Regions from separate parts of the Micromonospora sp. NPDC053740 genome, predicted to be linked through region 3. Evidence: riboswitches for the same ligand, from Rfam matches in the RefSeq annotation. Region 3 holds a riboswitch; each other region holds the start of a gene.
The links. A riboswitch is a leader RNA that binds a small molecule or an ion and turns the genes downstream of it on or off. The one in region 3 is predicted to bind cobalamin.
Positions count from the first base shown of each region.

Region 1 (4,233 bases), on a different contig from region 3:
GTCGACCTCCTCGACCGTCCAGGTGTTGCGGATCGCGTCGCGGAACCTGTCGAAGAAGTGCGGGTAGCGCATCGGGCGGAGAGTCAGGTCCATCCCGGGGTCGAGCAGCATGTGCGTGGTCCTCGTGTCGGTGATGCTGGCGTCGGTGGTGGCGGCTTCGGCGGGGGTCACTGGCAGGCCTCGCACGACTCGGGGTTCTCCAGCGAGCAGGCCAGCGCCTCCGCGTCGACGACGACTGGCGCGACAGCGCTGACGGTGGCCTGCTGGATCCGCGTCGCGGGACGCGAGCGCAGGTAGTAGGTGGTCTTCAGCCCGGCCTTCCAGGCGTACAGGTACATCGAGGAGAGCTTGCCGATGGTCGGCGCGGCCAGGAACAGGTTCAGCGACTGGGACTGGTCGATGAACGGGGCGCGGGCGGCGGCCAGGTCGATGAGCGCCCGCTGCGGCAGCTCCCACGCGGTGCGGAACAGCTCCCGTACGGCGGCCGGCAGCTCGGCGATCTCCTGCACGGACCCCTCCGCCCGCTTGATCGCCGAACGGATCCGCTCGGTCCACAGACCGCGGGCCTTCAGCTCGCGTACCAGAGCGGTGTTGACCTGGAGGAACTCCCCCGACAAGGTCTCGCGCTTGAACAGGTTGGACACCTGCGGCTCGATGCACTCGTAACACCCGGCGATCGAGGCGATGGTGGCCGTCGGCGCGACCGCCACCAGCAGCGAGTTGCGCAGCCCGTACGCCTCGACCCGCTCGCGCAGCGCGTCCCACCGCGCGGTCTGCGTACCCTCGACACCCCACAGGTCGGGCTGGAGCTGGCCCCGCGCGGCCCGGGTCTGCGGGTACGCCGGATGCGCGCCGAAGTCGCGCGCCAGGTCGGCCGAGGTCTCCAGCGCGGTCAGGTACAGCTCCTCGCTGATCAGGGTGGACAGCTCCCGGGCGGCCGGCGAGTCGAACGGCAGCCGCAGCGCGAAGAAGACGTCTTGTAGGCCCATCAGCCCGAGTCCGACCGGCCGCCAGCGGGGGTTGCTCGCCGCCGCCTGCGCGGTCGGGTAGTAGTTGATGTCGATGACCCGGTCGAGGAAGGTCACCGCGGTCCGTACCGTGGCGCGCAGCCGCTCCCAGTCGATGCCGCCGGCGGTGAGGTGGGCGGCTAGGTTCACCGAGCCGAGGTTGCACACGGCGGTCTCGGTGTCACTGGACACCTCGACGATCTCGGTGCAGAGGTTCGACAGGTGCACCACGTTGCCCGGCTCGGCGGTCTGGTTGCAGAGCCGGTTGGCGGCGTCCTTGAAGGTCATCCAGCCGTTGCCGGTCTGGGCGAGGGTCCGCATCATCTTCCCGTACAGCTCCCGTGCCGGGACCTGCCGCACGTAGAGACCCTGCGCCTCGGCCTGGCGGTACGCGGCGTCGAACCGCTCGCCCCACAGGTCGGGCAGCTCGGGCACCTCGTGCGGGTCGAACAGCGACCACGGCTCGTCGGCCTCGACCCGCCGCATGAACTCGTCCGGGATCCAGTTGGCCAGGTTGAGGTTGTGGGTGCGTCGGGCGTCCTCGCCGGTGTTGTCCCGCAGTTGCAGGAACTCCTCGATGTCCGGGTGCCACGGCTCCAGATAGACGCAGGCCGCGCCCTTGCGTCGGCCACCCTGGTTCACAGCGGCGACGCTCGCGTCCAGCGTGCGCAGCCACGGCACGATGCCGTTGGACTGCCCGTTCGTGCCCCGGATCAGCGCTCCCCGGGAGCGCACCCGGGAGTACGCGATGCCGATGCCACCGGCGAACTTGGACAGGTTGGCGACCTGGGCGTACCGCTGGTAGATCGAGTCCAGCTCGTCGAGCGGGGAGTCGACCAGGTAGCAGGAGGACATCTGGGTGTGCCGGGTGCCGGAGTTGAACAGGGTCGGTGAGCTGGGCAGGTAGGCCAGGCTGGACATCAGCCGGTAGAAGTCGACAGCCTCGTCCGCCGTCCGGGACAGGCCGCAGGCCACCCGCAGCAGCCAGTACTGCGGGGTCTCCAGCACCAGTCGGCTGATGGGGTGGCGCAGCAGGTAGCGGTCGTACACGGTGCGCAGGCCGAAGTACTCGAACCGGCGGTCGCCGTCCGGGTCGATGGCGTGGTCGAGCGTCGCGGCGTGTGCGGCGACGAACGCGGCGGTGTCGTCACCGATCAGGCCCTCGGCGTGGCCGACCCGGATCGCCGCGCTGAACGAGGTGATGCCCTGTCGACGCACCTCCTTGTCGACGTAGCCGGCCAGCAATCGCGCGGCGAGGCGCGAGTACTGCGGCTCCTCACCGATCATCTCGGCGGCGGTCTGGATGGACAGCCGGTCAAGTTCGGCAGTGGTCGCGCCGTCGTAGAGCCCGCTGATGGTGCGGGTGGCCACCCGCATCGGGTCGACGTCGGTCAGGTCGTCGGCCCACCGCTCGATCGCCCGGACGATCTTGTTCACGTCCACGGGTTCGGTGCCGCCGTCGCGCTTGCGGACCTGCATCGGCGTCCGCCGCGCTGTCGCGTCGCCGCTGGCCGGGACTACCTCGGTGACTGTCACCACTCGCTCCTCGGAGTTCGAGACCTGGTGGCCCGGACGCAAGGAGACAGACACCGACGGACGCCACGCCAGCCCGGCGTGGGTCAGGTGGCGTCAGCCGTCCCACGCGGCCTCGGACCGCCGCGCCACCCGGATGCGGGTACGCGGCGCGCTGGCAGGTCTTCGGACTCGCGGGCACGACCGGGCTCGCCGGTCTCCTACTGGCCGTCGCTTCCCAGGCCGATTGATGGCCCAGTGCTGATGACGGCGGTCGTTCCCACTCACCGCTGCGGGACAGTCCCGGATTTCCACCGGGTTCCCTGTTGCCTCGACCGCCCCGGATGAGCGGCCGAACCAGCTGCGCTCGACACCATATATAGGGACGCAGCCGTTGTCACACCCCACATGTCGGTCTCGGGCGTGTCGGTGGCCGACTCGGTGACCACCGTCACCACCCCGGCCGACAACACCCCGTCGACCGACGCCAGGCACCGGAGACGGGGCCCTGCGCGCTGGTGTCGACACTCGACAGGGATGTGGCGTATCGAGGCCACGGTGCCGCAGACCGCACCCATATGCCACTGCCTATGCCTTGAGGTGGGCTGAACGCCCGATCTCCACGGGCTCGCCACCCTGCCACCTTCGCCCGTCAACGGGCACGATGGACGGTGAGGCGGATCGACCCGGCGAGGCAAACATCATACGTCTGCGGGCCCACGGTGATCGACATCGTTGACGGGCTGGAGCGGCGCTCCGTATACTCCCTGTGATCATCTGATCTTTAGCCTAGCCGGGCGAGGAACGCATGCCGCAGATCACTGCCGTCACCGTCGAAGACGTCCGCTTCCCCACCTCCCTGACCGCTGACGGGTCAGACGCCATGAACAAGGACGGCGACTACTCGGCGGCCTACGTCGTCCTGCACACCGACGGCGTCGACGGCGTGGGCGCGCCACTCGCGGGGCACGGCCTGACCTTCACCATCGGTCGAGGCAACGACATCGTCGCGGCGGCGGCAGTCCACCAGGCACAGCTTCTGGTGGGCCTGGACGTGGCGACGATGGCAGCGGACATGGGCGCCGTCTACCGCCTCCTCACCTCCGACTCGCAACTGCGTTGGCTCGGGCCGGAGAAGGGTGTCGTCCACCTGTCCCTGGCGGCCGTGTTGAACGCGTCGTGGGACCTGGTCGCCCGGGTCGCCGACAAGCCGCTGTGGCGGCTGCTCGTCGACATGTCCCCCGAGCAACTCGTCGACATCGCGGACCTGCGCTACCTGTCCGACGCGCTGACCCGGGACGAGGCACTGGCCATCCTGCGGGCCAAGGAGGGCACGAAGGCGGCCCGCCTCGCCGAGCTCGACCGGACCGGCTACCCCGCCTACACCACCTCGGCGGGTTGGCTCGGCTACGGCGACGACAAGCTGCGCCGGCTGTGCCAGGAGGCGGTGGACACCGGCTACGGCTACGTCAAGCTCAAGGTGGGCGCCAACCTCGACGACGACATCAGGCGATGCGCGATCGCGCGGGAGATCCTCGGGCCGGATCGCAACCTGATGATCGACGCCAACCAGGTGTGGGACGTCGGTCAGGCCATCGACTGGGTCACCGCCCTCGCCCAGTTCAAACCACTGTGGATCGAGGAGCCGACCAGCCCCGACGACATCCTGGGCCACGCGGCCGTCCGCCGCGCCGTCGCTCCGATCGGCGTCGCC
Region 1 is NZ_JBFASO010000009.1:314,297-318,529, reverse strand. It holds gene AB0K35_RS24140 (ribonucleotide-diphosphate reductase subunit beta) at 1-111, opposite strand, end outside; gene AB0K35_RS24135 (ribonucleoside-diphosphate reductase subunit alpha) at 168-2,486, opposite strand; cobalamin riboswitch at 2,679-2,896, opposite strand; gene AB0K35_RS24130 (enolase C-terminal domain-like protein) at 3,328-4,233, shown strand, end outside.
Region 1: it holds a riboswitch for cobalamin, as region 3 does, so the genes downstream of both, AB0K35_RS24135 (ribonucleoside-diphosphate reductase subunit alpha) here and cobN (cobaltochelatase subunit CobN) in region 3, are expected to answer to the same signal.

Region 2 (4,233 bases), on a different contig from region 3:
CGCGGACCTGCTCCAGGGCCACGTCGACCGCGCCCTGATAGTTGTCCGACTCGACGAGCCGGCGGAACTTGGCCGAGCCGGTGACGTTGGTGCGCTCACCGATCATCACGAACCCGGTGTCGGGTCCGATCGCGAACGGTTCCAACCCACTGAACCGGGTGGTCTGCGGCAGGGCGGCGACCGTCCGTGGCGGTGTGCCGGCCACGGCGGCGACGATCCGGGCGATGTGCTCCGGTGAGGTGCCGCAGCAACCGCCGGCGATGTTGAGCAAGCCGGACGCGGCAAACTCGCCGAGCAGGCCGGCGGTCTCCTCCGGCGTCTGGTCGTAGCCGCCAAAAGCGTTCGGCAGACCGGCGTTGGGGTGACACGCCACGTAGGTGCCGGCGATCTTGGAAAGCTCCTCGACGTGCGGGCGCATCTCGGCCGCGCCCAGCGAGCAGTTCACGCCGACGACCAGCGGATCGGCCCGCTCTATCGAGCGCCAGAAAGCCTCCACGGTCTGCCCCGACAGGGTCCGGCCGCTCAGGTCGACGATGGTCACGGAGATCCACAGCGGCAGCTGCGGCGCGACCTCACGGGCCGCGGCGATTGCGGCTTTCGCGTTCAACGTGTCGAAGATCGTCTCGATCAGAAGCAGGTCGACACCGCCCTCGGCCAGGGCCGAGATCTGCTCCGCGTACGCCGCGCGCACTGCGTCGAAGTCGACGGCACGATACGCCGGGTCCTCCACCCGCGGCGACAGCGACAGCGTCACGTTCAGCGGCCCGACCGAGCCGGCCACGAACCGGCCACCGAACTCGTCCGCCGCCTGCCGGGCCAGCCGCGCGCCCTGAACGTTCATCTCACGAACCAGTGACTGGAGCCCGTAGTCGGCCTGGCCGATGCTCGTCGCCGTGAACGTATTGGTGGTGGTGATGTCGGCGCCGGCGGCCAGATACCGCCGGTGTACGTCCAGAATGACGTCCGGTCGGGTGAGGTTGAGCAGGTCGGGATCACCGCTGACGTCCTGCGGATGGTCGACAATCAGGTCGCCCCGATAGTCCGCGGCGGTGAGCTGCGCGCCCTGCAACATCGTTCCCCAGGCGCCGTCCAACACCAGAACGCGCTGGGACATCAGCTGCCGCAGCGACGATGCGGTGTCTTTCTGGCTCAATAACGCGCTCAAGCGGTCGCCTCCGAAGCTCGGAGGCGCCCTTGTCGAAGAGATGGGGGCCGAGCGTGGCGGGCTCCGCCCGTCGCAGCGCCTCTCGACCCGACAGGCAGATGCTACCCGACCCGTCCGCCTGGAGGTCCCCGTACGGCGTCGGCGTCTGGCCGCCACGGTCACGCGCCATGCCCGATCGTGACGAGCCCACGCCCATCACTGGCGATGCGGCGCCGGGGCCTCCCATGTTCGTCGGGACCGTTATCGTGTGCGGTGGCACAAACGTTGCGAGGTGCCCTGCGCGAGTGGGGAGAATCGGGAAGCCGGTGTGAGTCCGGCACGGGCCCGCCGCGGTGACCGGGGAGCTGCCACCCACGCGTACCAGACGCAGCCACTGACCCTGCGGGGTTGGGAAGGCGGGTGACCAGCGTAGATCCGGGAGTCCGAAGACCGGCCTCGCGTCATCGCCCCCTCAGGGGCACGAGCGCAGCGGGAGCCTGCCTTGGACACCGGCCTCTACGAGACCATCCACCGCCGCCGGGACGTACGTGCCCAGTTCACCGGGGCGCCGATCCCCGACGAGACGTTGAACCGGGTCCTCACGGCGGCGCACGCCGCGCCGAGCGTCGGCCTCTCCCAGCCCTGGGACTTCATCCTGGTCCGCGATCCCGAGCTGCGGCAGGAGTTCCACCGGCACGTGGAGCGGGAACGGGACACCTTCGCGGCCACTCTCGAGGGTGCGGCGGCGGAACGCTTCAACCGGATCAAGATCGATGGCGTACGGGAGTCGACGATGTCAGTCGTCGTCACGTACGACCCCGAGCGGGGCGGGCCGGCCGTGCTCGGCCGTCACGCGATCGCCGACGCCGGCCTCTACTCGGTCTGTCTGGCGATCCAGAACCTGTGGCTGGCCGCAACCGCCGAGCAACTCGGGGTCGGCTGGGTCTCGTTCTACCGGGAGCCGTTCCTACGCGACCTGCTCGGCATCCCGGCCACCGTCCGCCCGGTGGCGTGGCTCTGCCTCGGCCCGGTCACCCATCTGGAGCAGACGCCGGACCTGGAGCGGCACGGCTGGCGCCAGCGAAGCCCGGTGTCATCGGTGATCCACCACGATCGTTGGACGACGGAGTGACCGAGTGGTTGTGGCGGCGCTCCCGCGCCAGGCAACCGGCGTGCATGTTCGAGGCGGACCCACGCCACCAGTCAACCCGTGAGCCATAACCCGGGGCACGGCACCATCTCGCCACGCGGCACCGGCAGCGGTCGATCGGGGAGCACGCCCCCGATCGCCGCGCCTTGTCAGCGGCGGCAGAAGAGCTCAGTTGATCGCGCATGTTCGGAAGGTGGTGGGATCCGGCGGGGGCCTGGTCGGGCTGTGGCACGGTGGATTGCTGAGCGACAACAGCGCGCTTCGGACTCCCTCTTTTCCGTTCGCTCGGTTCAGGCGTATCGCGGTGCGTCACGTTGACGCTCATAGTCGGCGACCGTCGGGACGGCGGGCAGGACGAGCAGCAGGACCAGGTACGGCACTGCCAGTAGTCCACCGGTGAGCACGGTCAACAGCAGCACGACGGTTCGTACCCAGTCGACGCGGAACCCGCCGTACGCCGCGATCCCGAGGCAGAGGCCGCCAAACCATTTGCCTTCATCGATCCGGCGCCAGAACCGGCCACGCGACCTCCCCTCGGGTGAAGGCGGCGAGGGGCGTGCGGGGCTCACCGGCCCGAGCTCAGCCAGGATCACTGTCATCTGGGCACCGGTCACCGAAGCGTCGCCCAAGCCTGTGAAAGCGCTCAACCGGTCGCCGATCGCGCACTCGAGATCTCGGACGATCTCGTCAGCGTCTGGGTCGGAGCGCAGCGCGCTCCGCGCATCGTCGAGGTACCGCCGCAGGGCGTCGCGTGCTTCGCTGGTGGCCGGGAAGGCCGCGACATGCCCGGTGAGGCGAATGGATATCGGCTCAGTCATGGGTCATCGTCCAATCGAGTCAATGACGTGGGTCAGCTCGTTCCAGTACTCGCGGAACGCGGCAAGCTGGCCTCTGCCGGCATCCGTCAAGGAGAAGTACTTCCGGGGCGGTCCTGACGGCGACTCACGCCACTCGTGGTGCACAAGCCCGTCTCGCCGGAGTTTGCTCAGCAGCGGGTACAGCGTGCCTTCCTGCGCGGGGAAGCCTGCCTCCTGCAGCGCGGCGAGGATTTCCGCCGCGTACCGCTGCTGGGACTCGACCGCAGCCAGTACGAGTGGTTCGAGCAGGCCGCGCCGCAAGGCTACGAGCTTTGGATCGGTCTGCATGATGCTACCTTGCCAGAGCAAGGTACCTGTTGCAAGATGGAGCACCTGCGGGCTCCGGTCCGCGCTGTGCGGGTGAGTTCTGGCCGGGATCGGCAGGGGCTCTTCGGCAGGAGCCGACGCCGCCCTACCGCCTCCGCCGGTCGTGGCAGCATGGCTTCGGTGACTGCCGCTATCGACTGGCACGACTGGCACCTGCCCTACGACGACGACACATCGCCGTTGTCGCGGAGGCTTCGGCTCGTTCAGCAGCACATCAGCGAATGGCTTGACCACCGGCCGGACTCCTCGCTCCGGATCGTCAGCGTGTGCGCGGGACAAGGGCATGACCTCATCGGCGCCCTTGCGTCGCGGTCGGACGCCGACCGGGTATGCGCAGAGCTGATCGAGTACGACCCTCGCAACGTGGCCGCCGCCCGGATGGGCATCGCCGCCGCTGGTCTCAACGGGATCACCGCCACCCAAGCCGATGCTGGCGACTTCGCCGCGTACCGCAGGGCCGCCCCTGCCGATTTGGTCGTTCTCGCCGGGGTGCTGGGCAATATCAGCGACGGCGACGTGCGAGCAACGATCAACGCCTTGCCGCGGCTGTGCGCAGCCGACGCAACCGTGATCTGGACCAGGACGCGCCGCAGTCCCGACCTCACCCCGGCGATACGCGGCTGGTTCACCGACGCCGGCTTCGCCGAGGAGGCATTCCACGCACCACCTGACGTGCTGTTCTCTGTCGGCGCTCATCGGTTCCACGGACAACCTCAGCAGGCGCGACCCACCGGCAGAATCTTCACCTTCACCGC
Region 2 is NZ_JBFASO010000001.1:970,437-974,669, forward strand. It holds gene metH (methionine synthase) at 1-1,153, opposite strand, end outside; cobalamin riboswitch at 1,418-1,618, shown strand; gene bluB (5,6-dimethylbenzimidazole synthase) at 1,647-2,276, shown strand; gene AB0K35_RS04270 (PspC domain-containing protein) at 2,585-3,112, opposite strand; gene AB0K35_RS04275 (PadR family transcriptional regulator) at 3,116-3,439, opposite strand; gene AB0K35_RS04280 (class I SAM-dependent methyltransferase family protein) at 3,599-4,233, shown strand, end outside.
Region 2: it holds a riboswitch for cobalamin, as region 3 does, so the genes downstream of both, bluB (5,6-dimethylbenzimidazole synthase) here and cobN (cobaltochelatase subunit CobN) in region 3, are expected to answer to the same signal.

Region 3 (4,233 bases):
CGTCGGTCAGCGCCGCAGGCAGCGCCAGTCGCTGTCCCGGCGACGCGAGCAGCTCCTGCTCGTCGAGGGAGTACGCGACGGCGAGGGCCTGTCGCAGGCCGGGCAGGGCCCGGGCGCCACCCCAGATCTGTGGGGCGCGCAGCACCGCCAGGACCAGGTTGACCCGTGGTTCGCCGGTGGGCGCGTCGGCGAGGATGTGCAGCCCGTCGCGGATCTGCACGTCCTTGACCTCGCACAGGTACCCGTCGAGGTGGAGCACGAAGTCGTCGAAGTCGTCGGCGTCGGGCATCGCCTCGGCGTGCAGGTCGTGGTGCAGCTCGGCGGCGCGTACCAGGTCCCAGATCTGGGCCCGCACGGTGGGCACCTTCGCCGGGTCGAGGGCCTGCACTGTCGCGTACTCGTCGAGCAGTTGTTCCAGTTTGGCGAGGTCGCCGTAGGTCTCGGCGCGGGCCATCGGCGGGACCAGGTGGTCGACGACCACGGCGTGTGCCCGCCGCTTGGCCTGGGTGCCCTCGCCGGGGTCGTTGACGATGAACGGGTACACCAGCGGCAGGTCACCGAGGACCGCGTCGGGGGCGCAGTCCGCGGCCAGGCCGAGGCCCTTGCCGGGCAGCCATTCCAGGGTGCCGTGCTTGCCCAGGTGCACCACGGCGTCCGCGCCGAAGCCGCCGTCCGCTACCGGCGCGGTCAACCAGCGGTACGCGGCCAGGTAGTGGTGGCTGGGCGGCAGGTCCGGGTCGTGGTAGATGGCGATCGGGTTCTCCCCGAAGCCCCGAGGCGGCTGGATCAACAGCACCACGTTGCCGAAGCGCAGCCCGGCGAGCACGATGTCGCCGCCCTCGGTGTACAGCTCGCCCGGCGGCTCACCCCAGTGCTCCCGCATCCGCTCGCGCAGCTCGGCCGGTACCTCGTCGAACCAACGCCGGTACGTCGTCCCCGGTATCCGGGCCTCGGCGGCGGCCAACTGCTCCGGGGTGAGCCACTCCACGTCGTGACCACCGGCGGCGATCAGGGCGTGGATCAGCGCGTCGCCGTCGTCGGGCGGCGGCGCGTCACCCAGGTCGTAGCCGGCCTCGGCCAGCGCGGCGAACAGCCGGACCGCCGAGGCCGGGGTGTCCAGCCCGACAGCGTTGCCGACCCGGGAGTGCTTGGTGGGGTACGAGCTGAGCACCACGGCGACCCGCTTGTCGGCGTGCGGCACGTACCGCAGCCGGGCGTGGCGCACCGCGATCCCGGCGACCCGGGCGGCCCGCTCGGGGTCGGCGGCGTATACCGAGAGCCCGTCGGCGTCGATCTGCTTGAACGAGAACGGCACTGTGACGATCCGACCGTCGAACTCGGGGATGGCGACCTGCATGGCGGCGTCCAGCGGGGACAGGCCGGCGTCGCTGTCGGCCCACTGCGCGCGGGTGCTGGTGAGGCAGAGCGCCTGGATGACCGGCACGTCCAGGGCCGCCAGGGCGCCGACGTCCCAGGCGTCCTCGTCGCCGCCACCGGAGGCATCCGCGGCGACCGCACCGCCGGCCGCGAGCACCGTGACCAGCAGCGCGTCACAGCGGGCGAAGAGCCCGAGTGGGCCGGCGCCCGCGGTCAGTCCGCGCAGCGAGCCGCAGAAGATCGGCAGCGGGTTGCCGCCGGCCTGGTGGACCGCGTCGGCGAGCACGTCGACGAAACCGGTGTTGCCGGCCAGGGCGTGTGCCCGGTAGAAGACGATCCCCACTGTGGGCCGGTCCGGGTCGGTGGGGTGGTCGCCGTGCACGCCGTACGCCGGGGTGGGCGCTGGTGCGGCGAACCCCTCGCCGGTGAGCAGCACCGTGTCGGAGAGGAACCGGGCCAACTGCCCGAGGTTGTCCGGACCGCCCTCCACCAGGTACGCCAGCGACTGGGTGACGACCCCGGACGGCACTGTGGAGATGGCCATCAGCTCCGCGTCGGGCAGCGCCTCACCGCCGAGCACGACCGTCGGCACGCCGGTGGCGAGCACCGCGGCGAGGCCGTCCGGCCACGCCTGCCGACCGCCGAGCAGCCGTACGACGACGAGGGCGACCCCGTCGAGCAGGGCGGGCACCTCGTCGGCGGCGACTCTGGCGGGGTTGGCCAGCCGGTAGTCGGCACCGCTGGCGCGGGCGGCCAGCAGGTCGGTGTCGGCGGTGGACAGCAGCAGGATGCGCACGGCAGGCTCCGGAAAGTGACGCCCTGGGCCCTCAGGGGGGCGACCGGGCGATGCGGGTGGGTTCGGCGTCAGCCGGTACGACGGCCCGGGCGAACGGCGCACCGACGCGTGCGTCGGGGCCGGTCAGCGGCGGGCGATCAGCTCAGCGGTGCCGGTGGCCGATGTCCCTGGAGCGCGCTGCCTGGAGCGCAATACGACGATGATCGTCGATGAATAAGACGCTATGCGTCATCGGGTCCTCCTCGGGTGTCCACGCCCTGGGGTACGTCCCGACGGCCGAAGTATCCTGGCTTCCGGATCGACGCTCTCCCCCGGCCTTCCAACCGCAGACGCACGGCCGTGACTCACGAGGGGGGATCGCTCCCCGGTGACAGTGGCGGGACCGCGTCGGAATCGCACCGACTTCCTTCACTGCCGTCAGGCCGCGAATGCTGCCACACCCTCGCGCCGCCGGTCAACGCCGGTCCCGCCCTACCAGACGGACGGAACCCATCGGGCTTCAGCGATTGGTGCGAGCGCGAATCGGCATGCCGCAATGCCCCCGCTCAATGCCCGACGTCCTTTGCTCTGCTTACCTATAGGCACCAGTGACGCTCCGTTCCTGGTGCGCATAGGTAAGCAGAGCAAAGGACGTCCGAACGAACTCTGGCCTGCGCCGATCATCCGGCAGCGCGGCGTCGGCCGACACCATCACCTGGGATCGGCGAACGCCCCACCAGTGTCCGCGATCAATCCCGGGGAGGGCATCAGGCCCTGTCACCTCACCCGAATTCCGGCGGGTGCAGGCCCGCGCCACCGCTTCGCGCGCACCCGCGCCGGCCCAGCCGCGCTGACCTGGCCTCAGCGGGCGTGGCGTTCCGGGTGGGCCCGGCTCCAGGTCCGCATCCGTTCCGGGTAGCCGGTGCGCGCCGCCTCGTACAGCGGCACCGCGTGCTTGCGGGCGATGGTCCCAGCCGCGCGGGGCGTTCCGGTACGACGGCGGATCCACTCGCCGTCGTGGGCGATCGCCATCACCGTGGTGTCCGTCGCGGTCGTCTCCGGTTCCAGGTAGAACTCCACCCCGCGCCGGGTGGCGACGAACGCCTCCAGCGCCGCGAGGTCGTCGCGGGTCGCCTCCCGATCCAGCTTCGTCGGGGTCACCTCGGCGCCCCGTGACCGGCGGTTGAACCAGCTCATGCCCGGCCCCTCTCCTCGACGTCCCTCCAGTGCAGCACCGGTTCCTGGCAATACGCTGCACGCCGGATGGGAGAGAGCTGACCTGCGTCGGGATATCCGGGTGGAACCCACGGCGGGTGGGCGGTGTCATGAGTGTGATCCGAAACGGAGGCTCCCCTGGACGACGAGGCGCTCGTCACCCGCGCTCGGGCGGGTGACCTGGAGGCGTACAACCTCCTGGTCGCCCGGCACACCGCGTCCGCGTACCGGACGGCGGTGCTGCTCGGCGCGGGCTCGGACTCCGAGGACGTCATCCAGGAGGCGTTTGTGAAGGCGTACCGGAAGCTGTCCCGTTACCGGGGTGACGCGTCCTTCCGGTCGTGGTTGCTCGCGATCGTCACGAACGAGACCCGCAACCTGCACCGCTCCCGTGGTCGGCGCGACGGGCTCGTGCTGCGGGCGGCGGCAGCGGACCCGACGTCCGAGGTCGCCGAGGACGACGCGGTCGGCGCGGTCCTCGCCGGTGAGCGCCGGGCGTCGCTCGTGCAGGCACTGCGACAACTGCCGGTACGGGACCGCGAGGTGATCGTCTGCCGCTTCTTCCTCGATCTCACCGAGGAGGAGACGGTGTCGGCTCTGGGCTGGCCCCGGGGCACTGTGAAGTCGCGCACGTCCCGGGCGCTGGCGAAGCTTCGCGGCCTGCTCGACCGTGAGGAGGTCCGGCATGGGTGACCTCGAACGGGAACTGCGCGACCTGTCCGCCTGGCTGGACACCCCCGATCCGCCCGACGTGAGCGCCCGCGTCCGCGTACGACTCGGCACGCCCGCGCCCGCGCCCGCGCCCCGGCGGCGACGGTGGCGGTCGCTCGCCGCGGTCGCGCTCGTCGCCCTGCTGGTGGCGCTGT
Region 3 is NZ_JBFASO010000010.1:93,024-97,256, reverse strand. It holds gene cobN (cobaltochelatase subunit CobN) at 1-2,173, opposite strand, end outside; cobalamin riboswitch at 2,453-2,582, opposite strand; gene AB0K35_RS24915 (hypothetical protein) at 3,014-3,349, opposite strand; gene AB0K35_RS24910 (RNA polymerase sigma factor) at 3,605-4,060, shown strand; gene AB0K35_RS24905 (DUF4367 domain-containing protein) at 4,053-4,233, shown strand, end outside.